DNA from 3 places in the Micromonospora sp. NPDC050397 genome. Region 3 is predicted to be linked to each of the others. Evidence: riboswitches for the same ligand, from Rfam matches in the RefSeq annotation. Region 3 holds a riboswitch; each other region holds the start of a gene.

What was found. A riboswitch is a leader RNA that binds a small molecule or an ion and turns the genes downstream of it on or off. The one in region 3 is predicted to bind cyclic di-AMP.
Region 1: it holds a riboswitch for cyclic di-AMP, as region 3 does, so the genes downstream of both, ACI2K4_RS19005 (C39 family peptidase) here and ACI2K4_RS34745 (M23 family metallopeptidase) in region 3, are expected to answer to the same signal.
Region 2: it holds a riboswitch for cyclic di-AMP, as region 3 does, so the genes downstream of both, ACI2K4_RS13785 (coiled-coil domain-containing protein) here and ACI2K4_RS34745 (M23 family metallopeptidase) in region 3, are expected to answer to the same signal.

What each region holds. Positions count from the first base shown of each region.
Region 1 covers NZ_JBJDPS010000005.1:34,167-41,756, reverse strand. Annotated here, with positions in the region: gene ACI2K4_RS19025 (GntR family transcriptional regulator) at 504-1,280, shown strand; gene ACI2K4_RS19020 (hypothetical protein) at 1,331-1,900, opposite strand; gene ACI2K4_RS19015 (serine hydrolase domain-containing protein) at 2,059-3,258, shown strand; gene ACI2K4_RS19010 (hypothetical protein) at 3,301-3,528, opposite strand; gene ACI2K4_RS19005 (C39 family peptidase) at 3,804-4,649, opposite strand; cyclic di-AMP (ydaO/yuaA leader) riboswitch at 5,058-5,197, opposite strand; gene ACI2K4_RS19000 (YbhB/YbcL family Raf kinase inhibitor-like protein) at 5,679-6,218, shown strand; gene ACI2K4_RS18995 (class I SAM-dependent methyltransferase) at 6,366-7,094, opposite strand; gene ACI2K4_RS18990 (hypothetical protein) at 7,311-7,590, shown strand, end outside.
Region 2 covers NZ_JBJDPS010000003.1:620,582-628,171, reverse strand. Annotated here, with positions in the region: partial or broken gene ACI2K4_RS13790 (glycoside hydrolase family 65 protein) at 1-224, shown strand, start outside; gene ACI2K4_RS13785 (coiled-coil domain-containing protein) at 317-1,336, opposite strand; cyclic di-AMP (ydaO/yuaA leader) riboswitch at 1,352-1,482, opposite strand; gene ACI2K4_RS13780 (hypothetical protein) at 1,723-1,917, opposite strand; gene ACI2K4_RS13775 (dienelactone hydrolase family protein) at 2,123-2,794, shown strand; gene ACI2K4_RS13770 (NADPH-dependent F420 reductase) at 2,848-3,480, shown strand; gene ACI2K4_RS13765 (AI-2E family transporter) at 3,514-4,749, opposite strand; gene ACI2K4_RS13760 (hypothetical protein) at 5,007-5,735, shown strand; gene ACI2K4_RS13755 (hypothetical protein) at 5,717-5,962, shown strand; gene ACI2K4_RS13750 (hypothetical protein) at 5,959-6,588, shown strand; gene ACI2K4_RS13745 (ATP-binding protein) at 6,575-7,590, opposite strand, start outside.
Region 3 covers NZ_JBJDPS010000024.1:15,389-22,978, forward strand. Annotated here, with positions in the region: gene lhgO (L-2-hydroxyglutarate oxidase) at 1-21, shown strand, start outside; gene trmB (tRNA (guanosine(46)-N7)-methyltransferase TrmB) at 14-919, shown strand; gene ACI2K4_RS34740 (PrsW family intramembrane metalloprotease) at 991-2,454, shown strand; gene ACI2K4_RS34745 (M23 family metallopeptidase) at 2,670-3,704, opposite strand; cyclic di-AMP (ydaO/yuaA leader) riboswitch at 3,716-3,868, opposite strand; gene ACI2K4_RS34750 (PP2C family protein-serine/threonine phosphatase) at 4,102-5,199, opposite strand; gene ACI2K4_RS34755 (MerR family transcriptional regulator) at 5,399-6,145, opposite strand; tRNA gene ACI2K4_RS34760 (tRNA-Met) at 6,260-6,333, opposite strand; gene ACI2K4_RS34765 (FAD-binding oxidoreductase) at 6,753-7,590, shown strand, end outside.

The sequences.
Region 1 (7,590 bases), on a different contig from region 3:
CCAGTTGAGGTCGGGGCACCCTGGTCCGTGCACTTCTCGCACCGTGCGCCGTTGTCGTGGCGTGCCTTGATCCTCAATGCCCGCCGCACGGTTTCCACTGCAGAGGTCACGACCGCCACCGCCCACCGTTAACCGGTGCCCGCCGGGAAGTGGCCCCCCGTGGTCCGTCGACCGCCGTGCGTCCCACAACCGCCGAGACCAGTTCCCGGCGGGGCTGGTCGACCGCCAGCGCCGGCTCCGGAGCGGGTGCTGGGGTGGAAGAAGCCGCCGGGGGCGGGCCCAGGGGTGGGCCGAAGAAGTACTTGCGGCGGGTGCTGTTCATGCCTACTACCTCCGTCGATTGGGTACGGCGGCCAGCACAGGGTCACCTACCCCTAGATCAACGCTCCGTGCTGGCCGCTCAACAGGAAGTTGCACCTGTATAGACTGCCCGTCTAGATAGGCTGGCTTAGAAGGAGATGGCGAACATCCGAACCGCGTTGATCGAAGGTACGGTGACGAGCGTGCCTACCCCGCACGAGCGGCCTCGATATCGACGGGTCGCCGACGAACTGCGCCACCGGATCATGTCCGGTGCAATCCCGGCCGGGTCGATCCTGCCGTCGGAGACGGCCATCATGGCCGAGTTCGACGTGTCACGCGGCACCGCCCGCGAAGCCATCGCCCTGCTCCGTTCCCAGGGCCTGGCCGTCACGGAGATGGGACGCGGGACCTTCGTCAGACCGGCGCTACCCGTCCGCCGACTGGGCTCCGAGCGGTACCGCCGTGAGCTGGACCAGATACGCGGCGATCGACCACCCGAGACGTCGTTCACCGTCGACCAAGGCGTGAGGTGGAACGAGTACCGGTTGGACAAGGCGTTCTCCGAGGTGCCCGCCGACATCACCACCGCCGACCAGTTCGGGGTGCCGGCCGGGACGATGCTGCTGGAGCGCCGCTTCGTATTCCACGCGGACGGTGTCGCGCAGCAGATGTCCACATCGTGCCTGCTGCTCGACATGGTGGCCGGCACACCGGTCGCGAATCCGGACAACGAGCCGTGGCCGGGTGGCAACACCGCCCAGCTCCACAGCCTGGGTGTGGTCATCACAGGCATCCGGGAGCGGGTGCGGTCGCGGATGCCGGTGGCGGACGAGGTGCGGACCCTCCACATCCCGGGTGGCACTCCCGTGATGACGCTGGCCCGACAGACGTACGCGGGTGACCGAGTGGTCGAGGTCGCGGACATCGTCATCCCGGCCGATCGGGTCGAGCTGGGGTACTGGATCGATCTCACCTGACGCGTCCGGCCGGGTTCGTCGCGCCGGATTATTCGCGCGAGCGATCCGGATCAGGAAGTGCCGAAACCCGAAAAGGTGAGTGCCGTTCGCTGCCAGGAGCCCGAGTTGGGGCCTTCGTAGCCGAGTGACAGCTCGTTCAGCGAGTTGAAGAGTTGTAGCGCCGCGCCGGACGGCTCGAAGACGAACTCCAGCCCGCCGAGCACCCACGCCTCGATCCGTCGCCCGTCGACACCCTCGAAGCAAAAATCGTTCTGGAGTACGCGTACCTCCCGCATCCGGGCACCGGTCAGCCGCCGCAGCTCGGGCAGGTCCAGTTCGCGCCACGCCACCTCAAGCTCCGGATCGTCCTGGGAGTCCTCGTCCGGCACGGTGTCGAGGTCGAGCTGGTCCCAGGAGAGGTAAAGCCGGTCCCAACCCTCGAAGGTGATTTCCAGGTGGCGGCCGGAGAAGTCCAGGACCAGCGGAAGCGTCGGGCAGAGGCGACCGTCGCAGACGTACGACAGGCCCCAGGTCCGGTCGAGTCTGCGGCCGACCAGGGCGGCCAGCTCCCCGCCGTGCCGGTTGACCAGCTCTTCGACACTGTTCAGCGGGTACGGGCGGTAGTCCGGGATGCCCCACACGCGGCAGAGGCTAGGCGGGGAGCGGCGAGCCGGTCAAACAGAAGGTGTCGGACGTATCGACACTCGGTGTCGGCGGGCCAGAATGGATCGCAGTGCATGTCGATCTGTCGGACCCTGGTTCGACCCTAGGCGAGACCGTACGCATCGGAGGTTGCGAGATGACACGCGAACTGACGCAGGCCGGGGTCGACCGGCTGCACGACGCCATGGCCGACCGGGTCGACCGGGGCGAGCTGCCCGGTCTGGTCACCCTCCTGGCCAAGGGCGACGACGTACGGGTCGATCCGATCGGCTTCACCGACTTCGACCGCACCGAGCCGATGCGTCGCGACACCATCTTCCGGATCGCGTCGATGACCAAGCCAGTCCTCGCCGTCGCGACGATGATGCTGGTCGAGGACGGTCGGCTGAGTCTGGCCGAGCCGGTCGACCGGCTGTTGCCCGAGTTGGCCGACCGACAGGTGCTCAAGTCGATCGACGGGCCGCTCGACGAGACCGTGCCGGCCGACCGTCAGATCGTGGTCGAGGACCTGCTGACCTTCCGGATGGGCTCCGGCGTCATCCTCGAACCGACCTTCGACCCGCCCTTCCCGATCGTTCACGCGGCACAGGAGCGGCAGCTCGTCCTGGGGGCGCCGGATCCGCGTACGCCGCACGACCCGGACGAGTGGATCAAGCAGTTCGGCGCCCTGCCGCTGATCTGCCAGCCCGGCGAGCGCTGGCAGTACAACGTCGGGACGCTGGTGTTGGGGGTGCTGGTGGCACGGGCCGCCGGCCAGCCGCTCGGGGACTTCTTCCGGGCCAGGATCTTCGACCCGCTCGGCATGACCGAGACCGGGTTCTGGCTGCCCGCCGAATACACCCGCCGGCTGCCCAGCTACTACATGACCGACTTCGCCAGCGGCAAGCTGGAGTCGCGTACGGTCTCCACGCCGAGCGAGTGGGCCAGCCCGCCCGTCTTCCCGTCCGGCTCCGCCGGGCTGCTGTCGACCGCCGACGACTACCTCGCCTTCGCCCGGCTGTTGCTGGACAAGGGGGTCCACCGGGGCGAGCGACTGCTGTCGGCGGAGTCGGTCGAGCTGATGACCAGGAACCACCTGACCGGTGAGCAGATCACCGGTGGCGGTGTCCTGCTGTCGGGAAAGGGCTGGGGGCTGGGCATGGCGGTCGCGGTCGAGCCGGACGCGGTCTCGCCGGTGCCCGGACGCTACGGCTGGGACGGCGGCTACGGCACGACCTGGTTCAACGACCCGAACCAGGGGCTGATCGCCATCGGGTTGAGCCAGACCTCGGACTTTATGTGGAACGGCGGGATGGACGAGTTCGCCAGGCTCGCGGTCGGGGCGTCCGAGGAGTGACCACCGTGGCCGGTCGGCACGCTGGCCGAGCGACCCGGCACGCTAGCCGAGCGACTTGAGGTCGGGCGGGACCGGGGCGCCCATCGGATACTCCGGGTCCCGCCCGGCGCGCACGTCCATCGCCCAGCGCAGTTGCGCACAGCCGTCCGGGGTGCAACAGGCGCAGGTGCCGGGGGCGTACGACGTACCCCGGTCCTCGTGCTGGGCGATGGTCATCGCCGCCGCCTCCCAGATCCCCGCGCGGGTCAGCGGCTCGTCGACGCGGCTCACGGGGTCAACACCTGACACGGCACGGCCATCACCAGAACCCTTCGTTCGATGTACGGGCGCACGGCGACCGACTCGTGGTGGCGACCGGGGGCGCGGACTGCCGCCCCGACCCAACGGTCTTCGGTGTCCGCCTGGTCGGCGCGGGCCATGGTCACGACAGTGTCAACGCGCACGTCCGTGGATGGTTGTGGCACCGCCGCCATCGTCCCGCTGGTACGGGCAGCCCCGGGCACCGACCGGTTCGGTCGGCACCCGGGGCCAGGGGGGAGGAAGGATCAGGCTGAGTAGCCCCGGCTGGCCATCCAGTTGGCCAGGTCGATGGTGCTCATCCAGTAGGAGCTGACCCCGTTGACAAACGCCGGGTCGGCGATCTGCACGGTCCGCCCGTTGTCGCGGTAGCCGACGACGGTCAGGTAGTGGCCCCCGTCGTACGCGTGCCACCCGCCGTCGACATCGGTCGCCGAGCCGACGATGTTCGCCACCACCGCGTACCCGCTGCTGATCGCGTGCACGACATCGGCCTGGAGCCGGTCCATCTGAGCCGGCGACGGCGTGCCCGGGATGAAGGTGCTCGAGTAGAAGTTCGTCTTGGCCAGGCTGTTCAGGCCCCGGGTGGTGTCGTCGGCCGAGTTGGTGCCGTTCATCGTGGTGCCCAGGGCCGAGGCGACCGCGTCCTGGCTCGGCGTCTTGTCCCGGGCGGTCAGGGCGATCCGGGTCGCCGCCGGGCCGCAGTACCAGCCGTTGATCTGCGCCTCGTAGTCGTAGTCGAGCGTCTTCGCGGCCGGCGGTGCCTTCTTGACCGCCTTGACCGCGGTCGGTGTGGCCTTCTTGGCGGCGGCCGGGGCCGACTGCGTGGGGCTCGGCGCGGCCGAGGTGGCGACCGGGGCCGGGGCATCCGGGGTGGGGGTGGTGAGGCTGGGCGCGATCTCGCCGGCGGCCTGGCCGCCGAGCTTCTCGGAGACGGCCACGGCCGAGGTGTCCGGCAGGGCCGACTCGTGGCCCTGGGTGAGCAGGATGCCGGTGGTCAGACCCACCGCGAGGACCGCGGCGGAGACAACGCTGACCCGGTACGGGCTGGCGGTCACGATGCGACGCAGTCGCAGTTGCTGACGATGCTTCATTCGATTTCCTCCGCAGATGTGCCGATCTGCGATCGGGGGCACATGATTCGGGATGGCGTGGGGTCTCTGCCGGGGCCGGTCGCGTGACGAGTGCGCGCGAGGTCCGGCGGCATCGGCCGCCAACCCGGGCTGCCGGATCAGGGCGTGCTGATCCGCCACCGCCTTGCGCGGTGGAATGCGTTACCGGATGAGGGCGTACGACAAATCAGTGCCGTACGTTTCCGTCCACCTGCCGGTCGCGCGTACTCGTGTCACCGACCGTTCGCGATGCTCGCGTCGACGGTCGTACGCGGGTGGCCTAGTGATCCAGCGTCTTCGGCCGCGCCTGCGCGCGGGCGGACCTGAGCAGGTGACGGGGGACGTGGCCGAGGGAGGGGCCACGGCAGATACTGCGCTGCACGGAGCATGTTCTCCTTCCGATACCGCCTACCGGGTTAGCTGACGGATTCGGACGGGAAGCTCGCCCTACCGCGAATGTCTCGCGGATTCACCCCAAAACTACTGTGGGTCCCCGGCTCGTAACAGTTACGACTCAGCGGGTCTGTTCCGGTGTCACCCGCGGTGACTAATGGCCGGACCAGACGGGCTGACGTTACTGGTCCGTTCATGTTCTTGCCAAGCCCGCTTGGCCTGCGAAAACCGTGACCAACGCCGCTACTTTCCTCGATTTGTGATGGTCGCTGTATGATCACGGAAAGTATTTGTCGACACCCTGGGTGATTTTGCTGTCCATGGTCGTACCGCCTTTTGCCGACCCGGCGCACGATGTCGCATTTCCCGCTCGGCGGTCCGCACGCCCCGACCCTTGGAGTGGGCTGGACGCCACCTCGGCGGCAGTCCGGCCGATTTCCGGGCCGCTTCCGACCAACCGTGCCACCTCGCGTGGGCCGATCGGACCAGGTCGAACGGACCGCTCGGGCGAAGCCCGCGCCCGCCGATGTCCGTACGTCTTTCGGCACCGGCAGCCGTAGGTGGGCCGGGGCAGGGTAGAAAGACTCCGAGTCACCCGATCACTGGAAGGACTTCCCGATGAACCTCGACCGAGCGATTCCGCCGGACCCGTACGACGTGCTTCCGCCGGTGCCCGCGTTCACCGTCACCAGCGACGACGTACGCGACGGTGAGCCGTTGGACGCCGAGTTCACGCACCCCAGCGTCGGCGGCAACGACCAGTCACCGCAGCTCGCCTGGTCCGGTTTCCCGGCGGAGACGCGCAGCTTCGTGGTCACCTGCTACGACCCGGACGCGCCGACCACCAGCGGATTCTGGCACTGGGTGCTGGTGAACATCCCCGCCTCGGTCACCCAGTTGCCCCGGGGCGCCGGCAAGGCCGGAGCCACCGGCGGAGGCGCGTTCGCGGTACGCAACGACTACGGCACCCAGGAGTACGGCGGGGCCGCGCCGCCGGCCGGTGACCGGCCGCACCGCTACCTCTTCGCCGTACACGCCCTCGACGTGGAGAAGCTCGACGTCACCCCGGACGCCAGCCCGGCGTACGTCGGCTTCAACCTGACCTTCCACACCCTCGCCCGCGCGGTGATCCGCCCCACGTACCAGGTCAAGGGCTGAACCCGGGGGACAGACACGCAGTGAGCGGCCGTCGCCGACACCGGGGACGGGTAGACGGTGTCGGTGCCGGCCGCTGAGCGCAACCCGAAGTCGGGTCAGGCGGTCCAGCCGAGTGGTCGGATGGAGCGGTCGGATGGAGCGGTCGGGTCAGGCGGTCGGTTCGCCGGGGACCCGGGCGACGGCGAAGACCGACTGCCCGAACGGGGGGCGGACGATCTGCTCGGCGGCCTTGGTCACCGGCAACACCAGGGTGTCGTACACCTTGACCATCGGGCCCTCCTTCGGCATCAGCCGGAAGACGTTGGTCGCCATGTAGTAACCGATCAGACCCAGCGCGTTCGCGTAGTGCAACCGCTCGATGGTCAGGCCCGCCTCGGTCAGCGCCGCCCGCATCGTCTTCTTCGTGTAGCGCCGGACGTGCCCGGTGGCGATGTCCGCCGGGCCCATCGCGAACTGGAACGCCGGGACGATGAGGACGATCGCCCCGCCCGGACGGACCAGATCGGACATGCTCCGCAGCGCGCCGACGTGGTCCTCGATGTGCTCCAGCACGTTGTACGAGACAGCCGCGCTGTAGTCGCCGTGCTCCGGCTCGGGCTGCGGGAGCAGCATCTGCCGTACCTCGACGTTGGACTCGGCGGAGAGTCGGTCCTTGAGCGCCACCAGCCGGTCGGGGTCGGCCTCGGTGGCGGTGAACCGGGGGAAGTGCGGTGCCCACTCGAGCACGTAGTCGCCGAGACCGCTGCCGATCTCGATCGGGTTGTCACCCAGGTACGGCATCGCCAGCTCAACGAACCATCTGCGGTGGTTCACGGCGGTCGCGAGACCTTCGAGTACCTCGGATTGGACCCGTTGATCCCCAGTGATTTCTGCCATGCGTCGATTCCTCGCGATCTGAAACTCGACCTGCACCCTGGACCGACAGAGTGAACCATCTAGGACGACCGTAGGGAAATTGAGGCATCGGCGTGGCACGAACGGATTGTTACGTCGATCCGTACCGTCCGGCTTCCGGACGTTTGGGCATGGAAGACGCGGATCCTGGTGATCGAGCCCGGCCGTCCGCTAGCCTTCGCTACCCTCCGAACAGACATGACTACCTCTCATCTTCGTGCCACCGGTCCACCGAAGGAGCCCACGCCGGAGACGCCCACGCCCACGCCACCACACCGCTTCCGGCGTGGTCCGCTGGCGGACGTCGCCGCGCTGCTGAGCTACTTCGGACTGACCGTCTGGATCACCGCCGGACTCTGGCTCCGGCCCGGCTCCGGGGTTCGGGAGAACGAGGCTGACCAGGCGTTCTTCGAGTGGATGCTGGCGCACGGGGCGCGGGTGGTCAGCCGGGGCGACTACCCGTTCTGGTCCGACCGGA
Region 2 (7,590 bases), on a different contig from region 3:
AGTTCTCACTGGTCTGGCGCGGGCACCGGCTGCGGGTGGACGTACGCGAGCGGGAGACGACGTACGCGCTGCGCAACACCGACCGGACCGGGTCGGTGGAGGTGATCCACCACGGTGAGCGGTTCGTGGTGACCTGTGACGAGCCGGTGAGCAGGGCGAACCCGGAGCCGCATCCGGTCGGCCCGGCACCACAGCAGCCGCCCGGCCGCGCGCCCGCCCGCCGGGCGTCGGTGACCGAGGCCCGGGGTCCGGGACCGGCGACCCGGCCGGAGGATCCGGCACCCGACGAACCCGGGAGCTGACGCCCGTCGGACCGTCAGAGCAGCGACAGGTGTACGTGATTCGTGTGGTCGCTGGACGGGTCGCCCTGCGCGGAGGAGTACGCCTTCCAGCCCGTCGCCGGGAACCAGATCTGCCGGTACCAGATCACGTAGAGGACGCCGAGCTGGTCGGCGTTGCGGACCAGGAACGCGGCCAGGTTGTTGCCGTACGTCCGGTCGCCGCCTTTCGCGTCACCGCCGAAGCCACCGGGCTCGGCGGAGAAGTCGCAGGCCCGCCCCTTGGGATGCTCGAACGGTCCGCCGCTGCGGTAGCAGGAGACGTGCCGGGTGAAGCCGAGCCGCCGGGTTTCGTTGAGCGCGTGCAACGCACGCGGGGTCAGGCAACCCCGGGTGGTCGGATCGCCCCGGTTGCACGACTGCGCCGGCCAGGAACCGTCCCGGTTGCGCGGGGCGGGGCTCGCGACGGGTGAGGAGGTGTTGACGAAGCCCTCGGTGCTGGCCCCACCGACGAGGGAGAGGGCCCGTTCCGCCGCCTCCCGTTGCTTGGCCATCACGGCGAGCTGCCGCTGCTCCTCGGCCAGGGCGGCGTCGGCGGCGGCCTTTGCCCGACTGGCCTGGTCGCGGGCCTCGCGAAGCTTGCGCAGCTTGCTGTTGTCACGCTGGGCGATCAGGTCGAGACCTTCGGCACGCTCCATGAACTCGTCCGGGCCGGCGCTGGCGAGCAACGCGCTGATCGGTCCGATCCGGCCGATCCGGTAGGCGCTGACCGCCACCTCGCCGACCTCGGGGCCGAGCGAGTCGAGCTGCTCCTCTATCCGCCGCAGCTCGTCGGCGTACGCGGCCTGGCGCTCCCGCGCGTTCCGCACGGCATTGCTCGCCGCGGCGAAGCCGCGACCGGTGGACTCCAGGACGTCACGTAAGAGGGGATTGCCGCCCTCGTCGCCGGTGGTGGCCGGTCCGGTGGGTGTGGCCGAGGCTGGCCCGGCGGCTGCCGTACCGGCGAGCACGCTGACCACGGTGAGCAGGGTCAGGGCCAGCGAGAACCGCTGACGCATGGGTGTCGTCACGCACGTTCCTCCCGTCGGCCGCCGACCGGGTTAGCTGACGGGTTCGGGACGGGAACGACCCCTACCGCGAGTGCGGATTCACCCCACCTACCTGGTTCCCCGGCTCGCACGAAGCGATTGGGCGGCGGTCGTCGCCGACAGCTCGAGGGGGTAACCACCGGGTCGGAACCGAGGGTGACATTACCGGATCAGTTGGACTTTTCAGGGCCAAATCTCCACTCGCCACGAGCGAAATCTTCTGGTATGAGACGGGACGATATGGGATGGGAAAGTTGAGCGTGGCTGACCGGGGAGTTGGACCCGGTCGAAAATCCCCGCCGGGCCCTCGTGCGAGGGTCCGACGGGGCGTCGTCCACGTGATGCCGGCTGTCGGGTCAGAAGCGGTCGCCGGTGGAAGGGACGCCGTTCTGGTCGTGCGGGGTGACCCGTCGTGGGTCGTCCGAGGCCCGTGCCTGGGCCGCGTCGTCCGCCCAGTCTCGCCCCGCGTTGTCACGTTTGTCGCGCTTGTCCTGCGGCGGGCTGGCGTTGGTACGTCCGGACTCCGACTTCGCGGATTTCTGGCGGCTCATGGGTTTCCTCACGATCGCTCGACGCGGGCCGCTGCCGCGGCCACCGTGGTCGTGTCCCTGCTCACCCGTTGGCCTTCCCGAACGGCGCGATGGCAAACGGCCCCTTCGGTAGGGGGCACCAGGCCGCGGCGCGGTCCACCTCGTCCCACCGGACGAGGTGGTCAACACCCGGTTGTTCGTCCCGACTCGGGGTATCGGAGACCGGGTGGAGACAGAGACGACCGAAACCGCTATCCCGGCCGGAGACGTGGAACTCGCCGCGGACCTGGTGACCCCTACCGAGGGGGCCGTCGGCGTGGTGCTGTTCGCCCACGGCAGCGGAAGTTCCCGGCGCAGTCCACGCAACGTCGCGGTCGCCCGGGTGCTCCACCGGCACGCGCTGGCGACCGTACTGGTGGACCTGCTCACCCCAGAGGAGAACCGGGTCGACCAGGAGACCGCCGAACTGCGGTTCGACATCGCGCGGCTGGCGGCACGGCTGGTCAGCGCCATCGACTGGCTGAGGAGGTCGCCCGACACGGCGGCCCTGCCGGTCGGACTCTTCGGGGCCAGCACGGGCGCGGCGGCGGCACTGGTGGCCGCGGCCGAGCGGCCGGAGCACGTACCGGCCGTGGTCTCCCGGGGCGGTCGCGCCGACCTGGCGGGTCCGGCCCTCTCCCGCGTACGGGCGGCGACCCTGCTGCTGGTCGGCGGGCGGGACGAGCAGGTGATCCAGTTCAACCAGCAGGCCCGCGACGCGCTCGGCGGGGAGGTGGAACTGCGGATCATCCCCGACGCGACCCACCTGTTCCCCGAGCCGGGTGCGCTGGAACAGGTCTCGGACCAGGCCGCCGACTGGTTCGCCGAGCGCCTGCCCAGTTTCGGGGCCGCGCCCTAGTTCCGGGGTCGGCGCCCGTTGTTCGGGCCGCTCCTCGGCGGGTAACCCGTGGCATGCACATCGGGATTATCGGGGCCGGCAATGTCGGCGGAACGCTTGCCCGTCGGCTCGCCGAGGCGGGCCACGAACTCGCGATCGCCAACTCCAGGGGACCGCAGACACTCCAGGACCTGGTGGGCGAACTGGGACACCGTACGCACGCGGTCAGCTCCTCCGAAGCGGCCCGCTTCGGTGACCTGGTGATCGTCGCGGTGCCGTTCGGTCGGTACAACGAACTGCCGACGGCGGAGTTGAAGGGCAAACCGGTCATGGACACCGGGAACTACTACCCGGATCGGGACGGGCACATCCCGGAGTTGGACCAGGACCAGACCACCTCCAGCGAGATGGTGCAGCAGCACCTGAAGGGCGCGCACGTCGTCAAGGCGTTCAACACCCTGCACGCGGAGAACATGCGCGACCATGCCCGTCAGTCCTCGGCCCAGGAGCGGTACGGCATCCCCATGTCCGGGGACGACCCCCAGGCCAAACGAGCGATCGCCGACCTGGTCGAGGAGCTTGGCTTCGAGCCGGTGGACGCCGGTGACCTGGCGACCGGCGGGCGCAAGCAGCAGCCGGGCAGCGTGACCTACGAGGCCGACTTCACCGCCGAGGAGTTGGCGGCGGCACTGCGCGAAAACCGCTGACCTGGTCGCGGTCATCCGCGCGGAGGACGTACGTCAGGTCGGTTCCCTGCCCTGCCGCAGCGCCGAGACCGTGTCGACCACCCGGTAGACCACCGCCGTGACCGGTACCGCGACAAACGCGCCGGGGATGCCGCCGAAGAGGGTGCCCGCGGTGACCGCCACCAGGATCACCACCGGGTGCAGGCGTACCTGTCGTTTCATGATCAATGGTTCGAGCAGGTTGCCTTCGAGCTGCTGCACCGCGATCACCACGACCAGCGTGAGCAGTGCCGTGGTCGGCCCCTTCGCGGCGAGGGCGACCAGCACCGCGACGCTGCCGGCGACGGTGGCACCGATGATCGGGATGAACCCGCCGAGGAAGGTGATCACCGCCAGCGGTAGGGCGAGCGGCACACCGAGCAGCACCAGCCCGAGACCGATGCCGATGGCGTCGATGGCCGCGATCGCCACCGTGCCCCGGGTGTACGCGCTCAGCGTGTGCCAGCCGTTCCGTCCCGCCTGCACGAACGCCGGCCGGGACCGGTCGCCGACCCGCCCCAGCACCCAGCCCCACATCGGGCGACCGTCCTTGAGCAGGAAGAACAGCAGCACGAAGATCAGCAGTACGCCACCGGCCACCTCGGCCGCCGTACGGGCACCGGCGATCGGGTCCGGCGTCGACCGGCGTAGCCCCTCGGTGGCCTGTTTGGTCCAGCGGTCCAACTGCTCCGGGCTGACCGGCAGGGAGTTGGTGACGAAGTCCCGAGTCCGGTCCAGCCCTTCGTCCAGTTGCTTGCTCAGGCTGGAGAACTGATCGGCGGTCAGGGTCCAGACCAGGTACGCCGCCCCGCCGATCACCGCCAGCAGCAGGAACAGGGAGAGCAGCGCCGCCACTGCCGGGGGCAGCCGCCACCGGCGCAGCCGTACGGCCAGCGGGTCGAGCATGGCGGCCAGGAAGAGGGTCGCGGCGAGTGCGATCGTCAGTGGCGCCAGCCGGGCGGCGACGGTGGCGAGCAGGTAGATCCCGGCCGCGACCACGAGTAGGCAGGCGCTCCAGACGACCGCCCAACGGAGGAACCAGGGCAGGCTCTCCCAGGTGCTGTGCACTCGTTCCTGGGCGCCCTGGATCCGCTCCAACCGGCCGTGGACCCGCCCCCGGGACGGCGAACCGTCCCGCTCCGGATCGCCCTGGTCCGGGTTCCTTCCGGGCTCTGCCCCGACGGCGTCCGGGTTCCTTCCGGGTTCCGCCCCGACGTCGTCCGGGTCGGGCGCCGCCGTGCCGTCAGACATCGGTGCCCGGCCGGTCGACCACGTTGATCACCGTCGTCCCTCTCGTCGTGCTCGCCAGTAAGCGCCGGATTACCCCGTCCGGCGCCCGCTGACACGTCTGGGGCTGGGTGTCGCGAGGTGTCGCGAACGCAACGGCCTGGTCCGGTCGGTCTGGTTCGGTCAACGTCGACCCGAGGGAGACGCGACCCCGGGCGGATCGGCGTACGTCGACCGTCCGGCTCTGGTGCGGCCGGTACGGGAGAGACAAGAATGCATCCATGACCGGCTCCGGCAGCGACGGGGCGCCGCGGCGAAGACTCGCCGTCGGCGGGGCGGACGTGGTCGGCGGAACGGACGCTGCCGGCAAACCGAATGCGGTCGGCACACCGGATGCGGTCAGCGAAACGGATGCGGCCGGCAAACCGGATGCGGTCAGCGAAACGGATGCGGCCGGCACACCGGACGCGGTCGAGCTGCTGGTCGACCGGGATTATCCGGTCGCGTTGTTGCTGGCCAGGGTCGCGGTCGCGGCGGATGCCGAAGTCGACGTACCGGAGCGGGCGGTGGTGTCGGCCATTCGCGCGCTACGGCTCGACGCGTACGCGGAGCCCGAACTCCGCCCGGCCCTGCTCGCGGCCGTACTGCGGGAACTTTCCGGGAGCGGGTGGCTGGACCGGAAGCCGGTCGGCCCACCACCGTCGGCCGGACCGTTCCTGCCCGAGGACGACCGGTGGGCCGGCTGGTGGCAGGAGGACGTGGTCGGCTGGCCGGAGCAGGCCGTACCGACCGTGGACCAGGCGGTCCGGGCGCTGCGGCGGATGCCGATCCAGCCCAGGATCGTCCTGGTGCTGCGGGACGCGGCCGGGCTGTCGCGCGACGATGCCGCACGGGTCTCCGGCCACTCGCCGCAGGAGCTGTCGCTGCTCCTCGAATCGGCGCGGGACTGGCTGGTCGGCTGCCTGGAGCCGGAACTGGGGGAGGCCGCGACGTGGGCGCGTCCGAGGTGAGCTGCGCGGTCGTGGTCGGCCTGATGGGGCGCTGGCGCGTCGGTGAGCTGGAATCCGACCGGGAGGCGTTCGAGGAGCACCTGATGTTCTGCCCGCCCTGTCTCGCCCACAACGACAAGGTGCGGATCGCCCTGCTCGGGCTGGCCGAGGCGGGGCGGAGCCGACCCGCACCCGAGGTACGTCGGCGCGTCCTCGACCGTGTCCTGTCCCGGACGGCCCCGGAATGAACCACTGGAAGTTCCTCCGCCGGGGCAGGGTCAGCCCGTTCACCGGATTCCGCTGGCCGGAGGCGGGGCAGTGGGTACGCGCCAGCGCGGCCGACCCGTGTCGCGACGGTCTCCACGCCTGCCGGCTCGAACAGTTGCCGTACTGGCCGAGCGACGAGCTGTGGGCGGTGGAACTCGCCGGCACGGTGGTGGAGGGCGAGCACAAGGTCAGCGCCACCGAGGCGCGGCTGGTCGGGCCGGTTACCGGCTGGGCGGAGGCCGCCACCGCCCTGGCCACCGCGTGCCTGGAGCGCACGGTCGGGCACGCGGCGGCGGAGCTGCGCGCCACCGATCTGGAAAGCTGGGCCACGATGCTGGAGTCGACCCCGACGGGAGAGCTGCCCGAGCGGGCGGCGGACCTGGCCCGGGCGGCGGGCGCGAGCCGGCGCCGGCAGGCCGAGACGCTCTGCCTGTACGTGGCCGACGCGGCCGAGGGAATCGCCACCTACCCGGTCGCGTCGATCATGTACATCGCGGCCCGAGCCGCCAACCAGCGCCGCTCCGGGCCGGACGACGATCCCTACCTGGCGGAACGGCGGTGGCAGGCCCGGTGGATCGCGGATCGGCTCGGGCTCACTCCGTCGTGATCAGACTCTCCAGGTCGCCCTCCGGAGGACCGACGTGCCGTAGGTGCCGCCGCATCCGGTCCATGAACGGGCTCCTCCGCTTGTCCAGCTCCTCTACCTCGGGCCCGCGCGGGAACAACCCTTCCGCCAACGCATCCCGATCGGTGGCCGCCAGGATCGACCGCAGCCCGTCGCGATCGGCACCCCCCGCGTGGACCGGCAGCGGCCTGGCGGCCATCGCAAAATCCACCGCCGAATCGAGTTCCCCGCTGGCGGCCAAGGAGATGATCTTGTCCACGGTCCGGGCGGTCACCTCGGCGTAGAACCGCCGGGTGTAACCGTCCGGCGGGTGCGGGCTGCCCTGGAAGCGGTAGGCGTTGGTCACGGCGGCGGCGTACTGGGCGGCGGCCGCGCCCCGGTCGCCGGTGAGCCAGTACCGGTCGGCGGCGACCCGATGCAGGCTGGCCAGGAGTTCGTAGTCCCACTCGCCGTCGACTTCGCTCAGCTCCCTGGCCCTGCCGGCCGCATCGGCGAGCAGCGACCGCGCTTGCGCCGTCAGGCCGCGTTCCACGGCGAGGTCGGCGCGCTCGAACAGGATCCAGGCGATCGTCCACTCGTCGGCGACGTCCTCGAAGTCCTCGACCGCGAGGTCGTAGTACTCGTCCGCCTCCGGGTCGCCCGGGTCGGCGTACCGCCGGGTGTGCGCGAGGAAGATCTTGATCAAACCATTGGTACGGGTGAGCTCGGCCGCCTCGGTGGAACTGAACCGGGTACGGGAACCCGGAGCCAGGCCACAGAGCTCCTGCACGAGCAGCAGCTTGGAGAAGAGTTCATCCCAGGGCGCGTCGGTGTTCTTGAGGTAGCCGACCGGATAGTGGTCCAACAGGAACAACAGCGCTTCGGCGAGTTCCTGGGCGTCCTCCTGCGGGCGCCCGAAGGCGGTCCGCTTCCCGCTCCGACTGCCCCACAACACCGCCGTACGTTCCCAGTCCTCCAGCAGCCGCCGGTTGAACGGGAACGGGT
Region 3 (7,590 bases):
GAATCGGGTCATTGTGTCTGAGCCTGTGAACCCCACCCCAGAGACGCCCGGCCCCACTCCGGAGACGCCCGGCGACACGCCCCGTTCGCCCGCCCCGTCGCCCGGTCGGGGCGCCCGGTCACCCGGCGGCACCGAAGCGGATGCGGAGGCCCGAGCGCTGCGTGACGCCGCCTTCGAACGGCAGCGCAGGCTCCGCCAGGAGCCCCGGTTCCCCGGCGGTCCCGCGGCCGACCCCGCCGGTTCGCACCACGAGCGCAGGATCCGGAGCTTCCAGCCGCGCCGCAGCAGGGTGACCCCCGGCCAGGAGGACGCCCTGAAGCGCCTGTGGCCCGAGTGGGGCCTGGACATCGACGGCCTCCGTGTCCTCGATCTCCCCACCCTGTTCGACGGACTCCCGGTGGTCCTGGAGATCGGCTTCGGCATGGGCGAGGCCACGGCGCAGATGGCCGCCGACGACCCCGGCACCGGAATCCTGGCCGTCGACGTGCACACCCCGGGACAGGGCAATCTGCTCGGGCTCGCCGACCGGGCGGGGGTGTCCAACGTCCGGGTCGCCAACGGCGACGCGATCATCCTGCTCCGCGAGATGCTCGAGCCCGCGGCGCTGGACGGGCTCCGGGTGTACTTCCCCGACCCCTGGCCCAAGAAGCGGCACCACAAGCGGCGCCTGATCCAGCCGGAGTTCCTCGACCTCGTGGCGGAGCGCCTGAAGCCGGGCGCGGTCCTGCACTGCGCGACGGACTGGGAGCCGTACGCCGAGCAGATGCTGGAAGTGCTGACGGCGCACCCCCTGTACGAGAACACGCAGGACGACGGCGGATACGCGCCCCGGCCCGGTTTCAGGCCACTGACCCGCTTCGAGGGGCAGGGCCTGGACAAGGGACACGTGGTGCGCGACGTGCTGTTCACCCGTCGCTGATCAGCCGCCGACGGTTGTCACCGGCCACCGCACCGTGGCGGGCTGTCGGTCCCCCTCGTTAGGGTCATCAGGTGTCCGAGGGGTTCGTGCAGCACCAGCAGCCGGCCGTCCCGGTACTCGAGGAGCAGCGGCTCGACGAGTACCTGGGTGCCGTCCCGGAGCGTGGCCAGTGGCGTTACCGGCCGCGCCGCGTCGGCATGGTCTGGCGCAGCAAGGCCTTCCGCGCCGGCGCGGTGATCAGCGTGCTCGCGCTCTGCGGGCTGGTGATCCTGGCCCTGGTGCGTGAACAGACCGGCACCGAGGGCTTCCTGGTGGGTCTTGGCCTGGCCGTGCTGCCCGTGCCGCTGCTGATGGCGGCGTTCCGGTGGCTCGACCGGGTCGAGCCCGGGCCGTGGCGGAACCTGCTGTTCGCCTTCGCCTGGGGGGCGTGCGCCGCCGCGCTCGTCGCGATCATCGCCAACTCCTTCGCGACCCGCTGGATAGCGACGGCCACCGCGGACCCGGCGAGCGCCGACACCCTCGGCGCCACGGTGATCGCCCCGGTCGTCGAGGAGTGCGCGAAGGGGGCGGCCGTTCTACTGATCTTCCTCTTCCGCAGACGGCAGTTCGGCGGTGTCGTCGACGGCATCGTGGTCGCCGGATTCACCGCGACCGGCTTCGCCTTCACCGAGAACATCCTCTACCTGGGGCAGGCTTTCGGCGAGGACCAGGAGTTGGGGACCACGGGCCTCGCGTCCCTGACGGCCGGGACGTTCTTCGTTCGCGTGGTCATGTCCCCCTTCGCGCATCCCCTGTTCACGGTGCTCTCCGGCATCGGCTTCGGGATCGCCGCACTGGGCGGTGCGCGCCACCGGGTGCGCCGGGTCGTGCTGCCGCTGCTGGGACTCGCCCTCGCCATGGGCATGCACGCCCTGTGGAACGGCTCGTCGTCCTTCGGCCCGTACGGCTTCTACGCGGTGTACGGGGCGTTCATGGTGCCGTGCTTCGGCCTGGTGACCTGGCTGGCCGTCTGGTCACGGCAGCGGGAGCTCCGGACGCTCTCCACGGAGCTGCCGGTGTACGCGGCGGCAGGCTGGCTCACCCCCGCCGAGCCGTTCGCCCTGGCTTCGATGCGGGCGCGGGGCGTGGCCCGCGACATGGCCAGGCACTGGCACAGCGGGGGCCCGGACCGCGCACGGGGCAGGGCCGCCGCACGGGCGGTCGCGGAGTACGAGTCGTTCGCGACGTCCCTGGCCATGCTGCGCCGGCGGGCCCGCCACGACGGCGCGGACGCCGACTTCGCCCTCCGGGAGCAGGAGTTGCTGCACCACCTCTGGCAGCGCCGGGAGGTCGCGGGTCCCGCCCTGACGTTCGCGGCACGCACCACGGGCCGGATGCGCGCTCACGGGCCGCAACCGCAGTTCCCACGCCGGCAGACCTACGGCGGGCCCGCTCCGCAGCGGATCCCCGCACCGCACCGCCACTACGGCGGCTACAACCCCTACCTGGAGGACGGCAGCCGATCCGCTCCGCCCACACAGGCACCGCCGTCCTGAGCTCTCCCCTCCCGCCGGGGCCGGGCCTCGGACGGGAACCGTCGGGGCCCGGACCACAGGCCGATACGGCGGTCGGCTCGGCCCGCTGCTCCCCGGTCGGTCCGAGGTCCGCCACCGGCGCGGGCAGCCGTCCGGACAGGCCGGCGGCCCTGACGTCGGGGGGTTGTGCGCCAGGGCCGCCGGGGTTTCGGTGCGCCGTGTGCCGGCGCGGGCGCTCAGACCGAGAGGCCCTTGCCGCGCAGCCAGCCCATCGGGTCGATGCCCGAGCCGTCCGCGGTGTGGATCTCCAGGTGCAGGTGCGGGCCGGTCACGTTGCCGGTGGCGCCGACGCGGCCGATGGTGTCACCGGTGCTGACCTTCTGGCCGGCGGTGACGTCCATCGAGGACTGGTGGCAGTACCAGACCTCGGTGCCGTCGTCGAGCTCCAGCACCGTGCGGTATCCGTACGAACCGGACCAGCCGGCCGACTTGACGGTACCGCTGTGCACGGCCTTGACCGGAGTGCCGGTCGGAGCGGCGAAGTCCAGCCCGGTGTGGTGGCCGGAGGACCACATCGAGCCGGACTGGCCGAAGGTCGAGGTGATGGTGTACGACGAGGTCGGAATGGCGTAGCTGGCGGCGAGCTTGGCGAGGCGCTCGGCCTCGGCCTTCTTCTCCGCCGCCTCTTCGGCCGCCTTCTTCTTCGCGGCGGCCTTCGCCTCGGCGGCGCTCTGCTGCTTCGCCGCCTGGGCCGCGGCCTCCTCGGCCGCCGCCTTCTCCTCCGCGGCCCTGACCTCGGCCTCGGCCCCGGCCTGCTGCTGCTCGGCCTGCTGGAGGATGCGGGCGCGCAGCGCCTCGCCGGCGTCCGTGGTGCCCGACTCGGCCTCGGCGGCCGTGATGCCGGCGGTGGTGAGCGGGGAGGCCCCGGTGACCGCGTCCTTGGCCTGGTCGGCGGACATGAACGCGCCCACGCCGGGCAGGGACTTGGCATCGGGAAGGTTGTCCGCGATGGAATCGGGAAGAGAGATGGAGACCGGCGGCTTGCTCTGCGCGGAGGCCATGCCGCCCGCACCGACGGCCGCGATGACACCGACGCCGAGGACCGTGGAGCTGCGGGCGAAGCCACGCTGCTTGGCTACGCGATGCCTACCGCGTACGGGGCGGAGGGAGTCCTCGGTGGGGTTCCATTCCTCCCACGTCCTGCCGTCCTCACCGGGACCGCCGGTCCTGAAGGGTGCCGGAGCCTCGGGGGCAGGCTGATTTGACGCCACGTGGGCGCGCTCCTTTCCTTCCTTCTCGCCTACCGGGTTAGCTGACGGGTTCGGAGCAGGAAGGTCTCCTACGGACGCCTTCGTCCCTCACAGGACTCAGGTGTCTGATTCACCCCAAGTAAATGGTTCCCCGGTTCCCTTGCGGGATTAAGCGCTGCGCACGGTGCCGCCTCTGGCGACGACTGGGACAACCGCGCTGCGTTATCGAACGTTAATAGACACTCGGGTCCGATTCCAAGCTGTTCCCACAGATCTTTCACGACTCGGGCCTGGACTTTCAGGGACCAATCGACCCCAACCGGACGAGTTGAGCGCCCATCAGCTCCATAACATTTTCTGACGTTGCGTCAAATGTTATGCGCAGCGGCACCCTTCGACCACGGACGGTCGTGGACGGTCATTCACGATCCCGCCCCACGATCTTCACCGTCCTCCGCCGTGCGGGCTGCCCCCGCGCCGGCCGCCCCACCGCGAGGAGCGCGAGGTCGTCCGTCGACCGGCCGCCCGTGTGCAGCCGTACGTCGTCGGTGAGCGCGGAGAGCAGTTCCTCGGGTCCCGGGAAGAGCCGGCCGCGCAGCCGGGCCGCCGGGTCGTAGAAGACCCCCCTCGCGTCCCGGGCCTCCGAAAGCCCGTCGGTGAACGCCAGGAACGTCGCCCCGGACGGCAGAGCCCACTCGTCCGAACGGTCCGGCCAGGCGTCGAGGCCCATACCGAGCGGCAACGCGGGCTCGGTCGGCGTCAGCACGTCCAGCGCACCGTCCGCGTGGAGCACGATCGGCTCGGGGTGGCCGCGGTTGATCACCCTCAGCATGTCCGAACCCACCGGGATCTCGGCGAGCACGGCGGTCACGAACCCCTCCATCGAGTCGAGCCCGCCACGCCGCGAGCTCTCCCGGGCGAGCGCCCTCTCCAGCCGCTGGACCACTCCCTCCAGCGACCGCTCCTGCTCGGCGGCCTCACGGAACGCCCCGATCACGACGGCCACCGCCGCCACGGCGTCCAGCCCCTTGCCCCGTACGTCCCCGACGACCAGCCGCACCCCGAAGGGCGTGTCCGCGACGGCGAACAGGTCTCCGCCGACGAACTCGTCCGCCTGCGCCGCCTCGTACCGCGCCGCGACCAGCAGCCCGCCGATCCGGTCCTCGGGTACCGGGAGCACCGCGCGCATCGCAGTCTCCGCGATGACCCGCGCCGAGGCCAGTTGTTCGTTGCCGCGCCACACGACGCGGTTGATGACGAGGGAGAGCGCGGCGACGGTGATCAGGGTCAGCAGGTCGGTGATCGGCACGACCTTGGCGAGCACGCCGTCGGAGACCCGGATGACGAGGACCACGAGGGTCGCGGCCACCCCTGTGCGGATGGTGGCGGCCAACGAGAAGAAGGGGGCCGCGATCAGCGGGGCCGCGGCGAAGAGCGGAACGGCGGACACCGCGGTCGGGGTCGCGAGGTCGAAGACCACTCCGACGGCGATCATGAGGGTGGGCAGCAGGCGCACGAGCCTCCGGGCGCGCGCGTTCCCCTCGGCTCGACCTCGCCCTCGTACGTCCCGCTTCCCCACCTGTGCACTCCCTGCCCGCTCCGCCCACGGCTGCGGACGGTACAGCGCTCCACCCCGGCCTGACGGAGCCGCGCCGTGCGGCGACCCGTCGTCGGCCTGTGGGAGGAGCGCACCGGAGCCCCGTGTCCCCCGATGGTCAGTCGGAGAGCCGGCGCCGCGCGTACGTCGTCAGTGCATCCCGTACGAAGACGGCGGTTCCGTCCCCGTGGCGATCGTAGTTCTTCCCGAAGCGGGGATCGGCGACGTACATCTCACCGATGCCCGTCACATACGAACGAGTGACCTCGGCGGTCGCCGACAGCCACTCGCAGTGGCGGCGCGCGATGTCCTGCACCTCGTCGCCCCCCGGCTCCAGGCCGGCCGCCCTCGCCTCGCCGTAGTCCCGGGCGATGGCGTCGTGCGCGCCCTGGAAGCCCGCGCGCCCGTCCGGGCTCAGCCCGCGCCACCACCGGTCGCTGCGCTCGTACGCCTCCTGGCCCCAGCGCTCGGTCACCTCCTGCTCGTGCACCGTGTGGTCGAAGCCGTCGAACACTTCCTCGGCCATGAGCCCTTCCCCTTCCTCGGTCCTGTGGAGAGTGGTCCGCACCGACGCGATCTGCCGGCCGATGCGCTCGCGCTCCTGCTCCAGCAGGCGCAGATGGGCCCGGAGCGCCACGGAGGTGTCCCGCTGCCCCTCCAGCACGTCCTTGATCGCGGGCAGTGAGAGGCCGAGCCCCCGCAACAGGAGGATGCGCTGGAGCCTGACCAGCGCGTCCTGGTCGTAGTAGCGGTAGCCGTTGGCACCCGTGCGGCTCGGCACGAGGAGACCGAGATCTCCGTAGTGCCGGAGCGTCCGGCTGGTGGTGCCCGCTCTACGGGCGATTTCCTGGATGGACCACTCCATGCCGGAAACGCTAGATCTTTACGTAGCGTCAAGGTCAAGCCCGGCCACGGAGGTCGACTCCGGCACACGACCGAGGCCCGGATCCTTGTAAGGATCCGGGCCTCGGTCTTTCAGTAGCGGGGACAGGATTTGAACCTGCGACCTCTGGGTTATGAGCCCAGCGAGCTACCGAGCTGCTCCACCCCGCGTCGTTGTGATTGCAACTCTACGCCATCCGGGGCGGTGCTCCGACCACCTGCGGCCACCGCTCCCCCATTCCCCGCACGGCAGGAATGCCCGCCGACGGGAAGGACGCGTCAACACACCCCGAAACCTGGGCAGTCGGCCTGCGCGACGCCTCATCCGCAAAGACCGCCGGACCGCCCGATCCCGCTTCCCGCAGGACCTCCCGGCCGTCTCCTCACCGCACAGGACCTCCGAGTCGGGCCCCGACGCCGCCCTCCGCGATTGCGGGCGCCCCGGAGCGGCGGGACGCTTGGAGGACACGACATTCGGTGTTCGGTCCCGTCTGCGCGGCATTCTCAGGTGCCGGCGTCGGCCCGCAAGCAGCCTCACCCGCCGAGATGGAGCCAGGGGAGGCCGGGCGCGCGCACGCGAGGAGACGGCCATGGACGGCACCACACTCGAGACGATGAGGACCGCCCTGCGCGGCCCGGTCATCGGCCCGGACGACCCGGGGTACGAACAGGCACGCTCGGTCTACAACGCCATGATCGACAGAAGGCCATCGGCCGTGGTGCGCTGCCACGACACGGCGGACGTCATGGCCGCTGTCGACTTCGTCCGTGAGCACGGTCTGGAGTTCGCCGTGCGCGGCGGCGGCCACAGCGGCCCCGGCCTGGGTGTCGCCGACGGGGCCGTCACGATCGACCTGTCCCCGATGGACGGCGTACGCGTCGACCCGGCGACCCAGACCGCCCAGGCGGACGCCGGCGCGACCCTCGGCGAGCTCGACCACGCGACACACGCGTTCGGCCTGGCCACACCGGCGGGGATCATGTCCACGACCGGCGTCGGCGGGCTCACCCTGGGCGGCGGGCACGGCTACCTCACCCGCAAGTACGGCCTCACGGTGGACAACCTGGTCTCCGCGGACGTGGTCCTGGCCGACGGCAGTTTCGTGGCCGCGAACCCGAGCGAGAACGCCGACCTGTTCTGGGCGCTGCGCGGTGGTGGCGGGAACTTCGGCATCGTCACGTCGTTCGACTTCGAGCTGCACCCCGTGGACACGGTCGGCGTCGGGATCACCGTCTGGCCGCTGGAGCTCCTCCAGGACGTGATGCGCTGGTACCGCGACTTCCTGCCCCAGGCACCGGACGACCTGTACGGCTTCTTCGCCTCGCTGTCCGTTCCTCCCGCTCCGCCCTTCCCCGAGAAGATCCACGGGCGGAAGATGTGCGGCGTCGTCTGGTCCTCCACCGCGGATCCGGCCGCTCTGGAGCAGA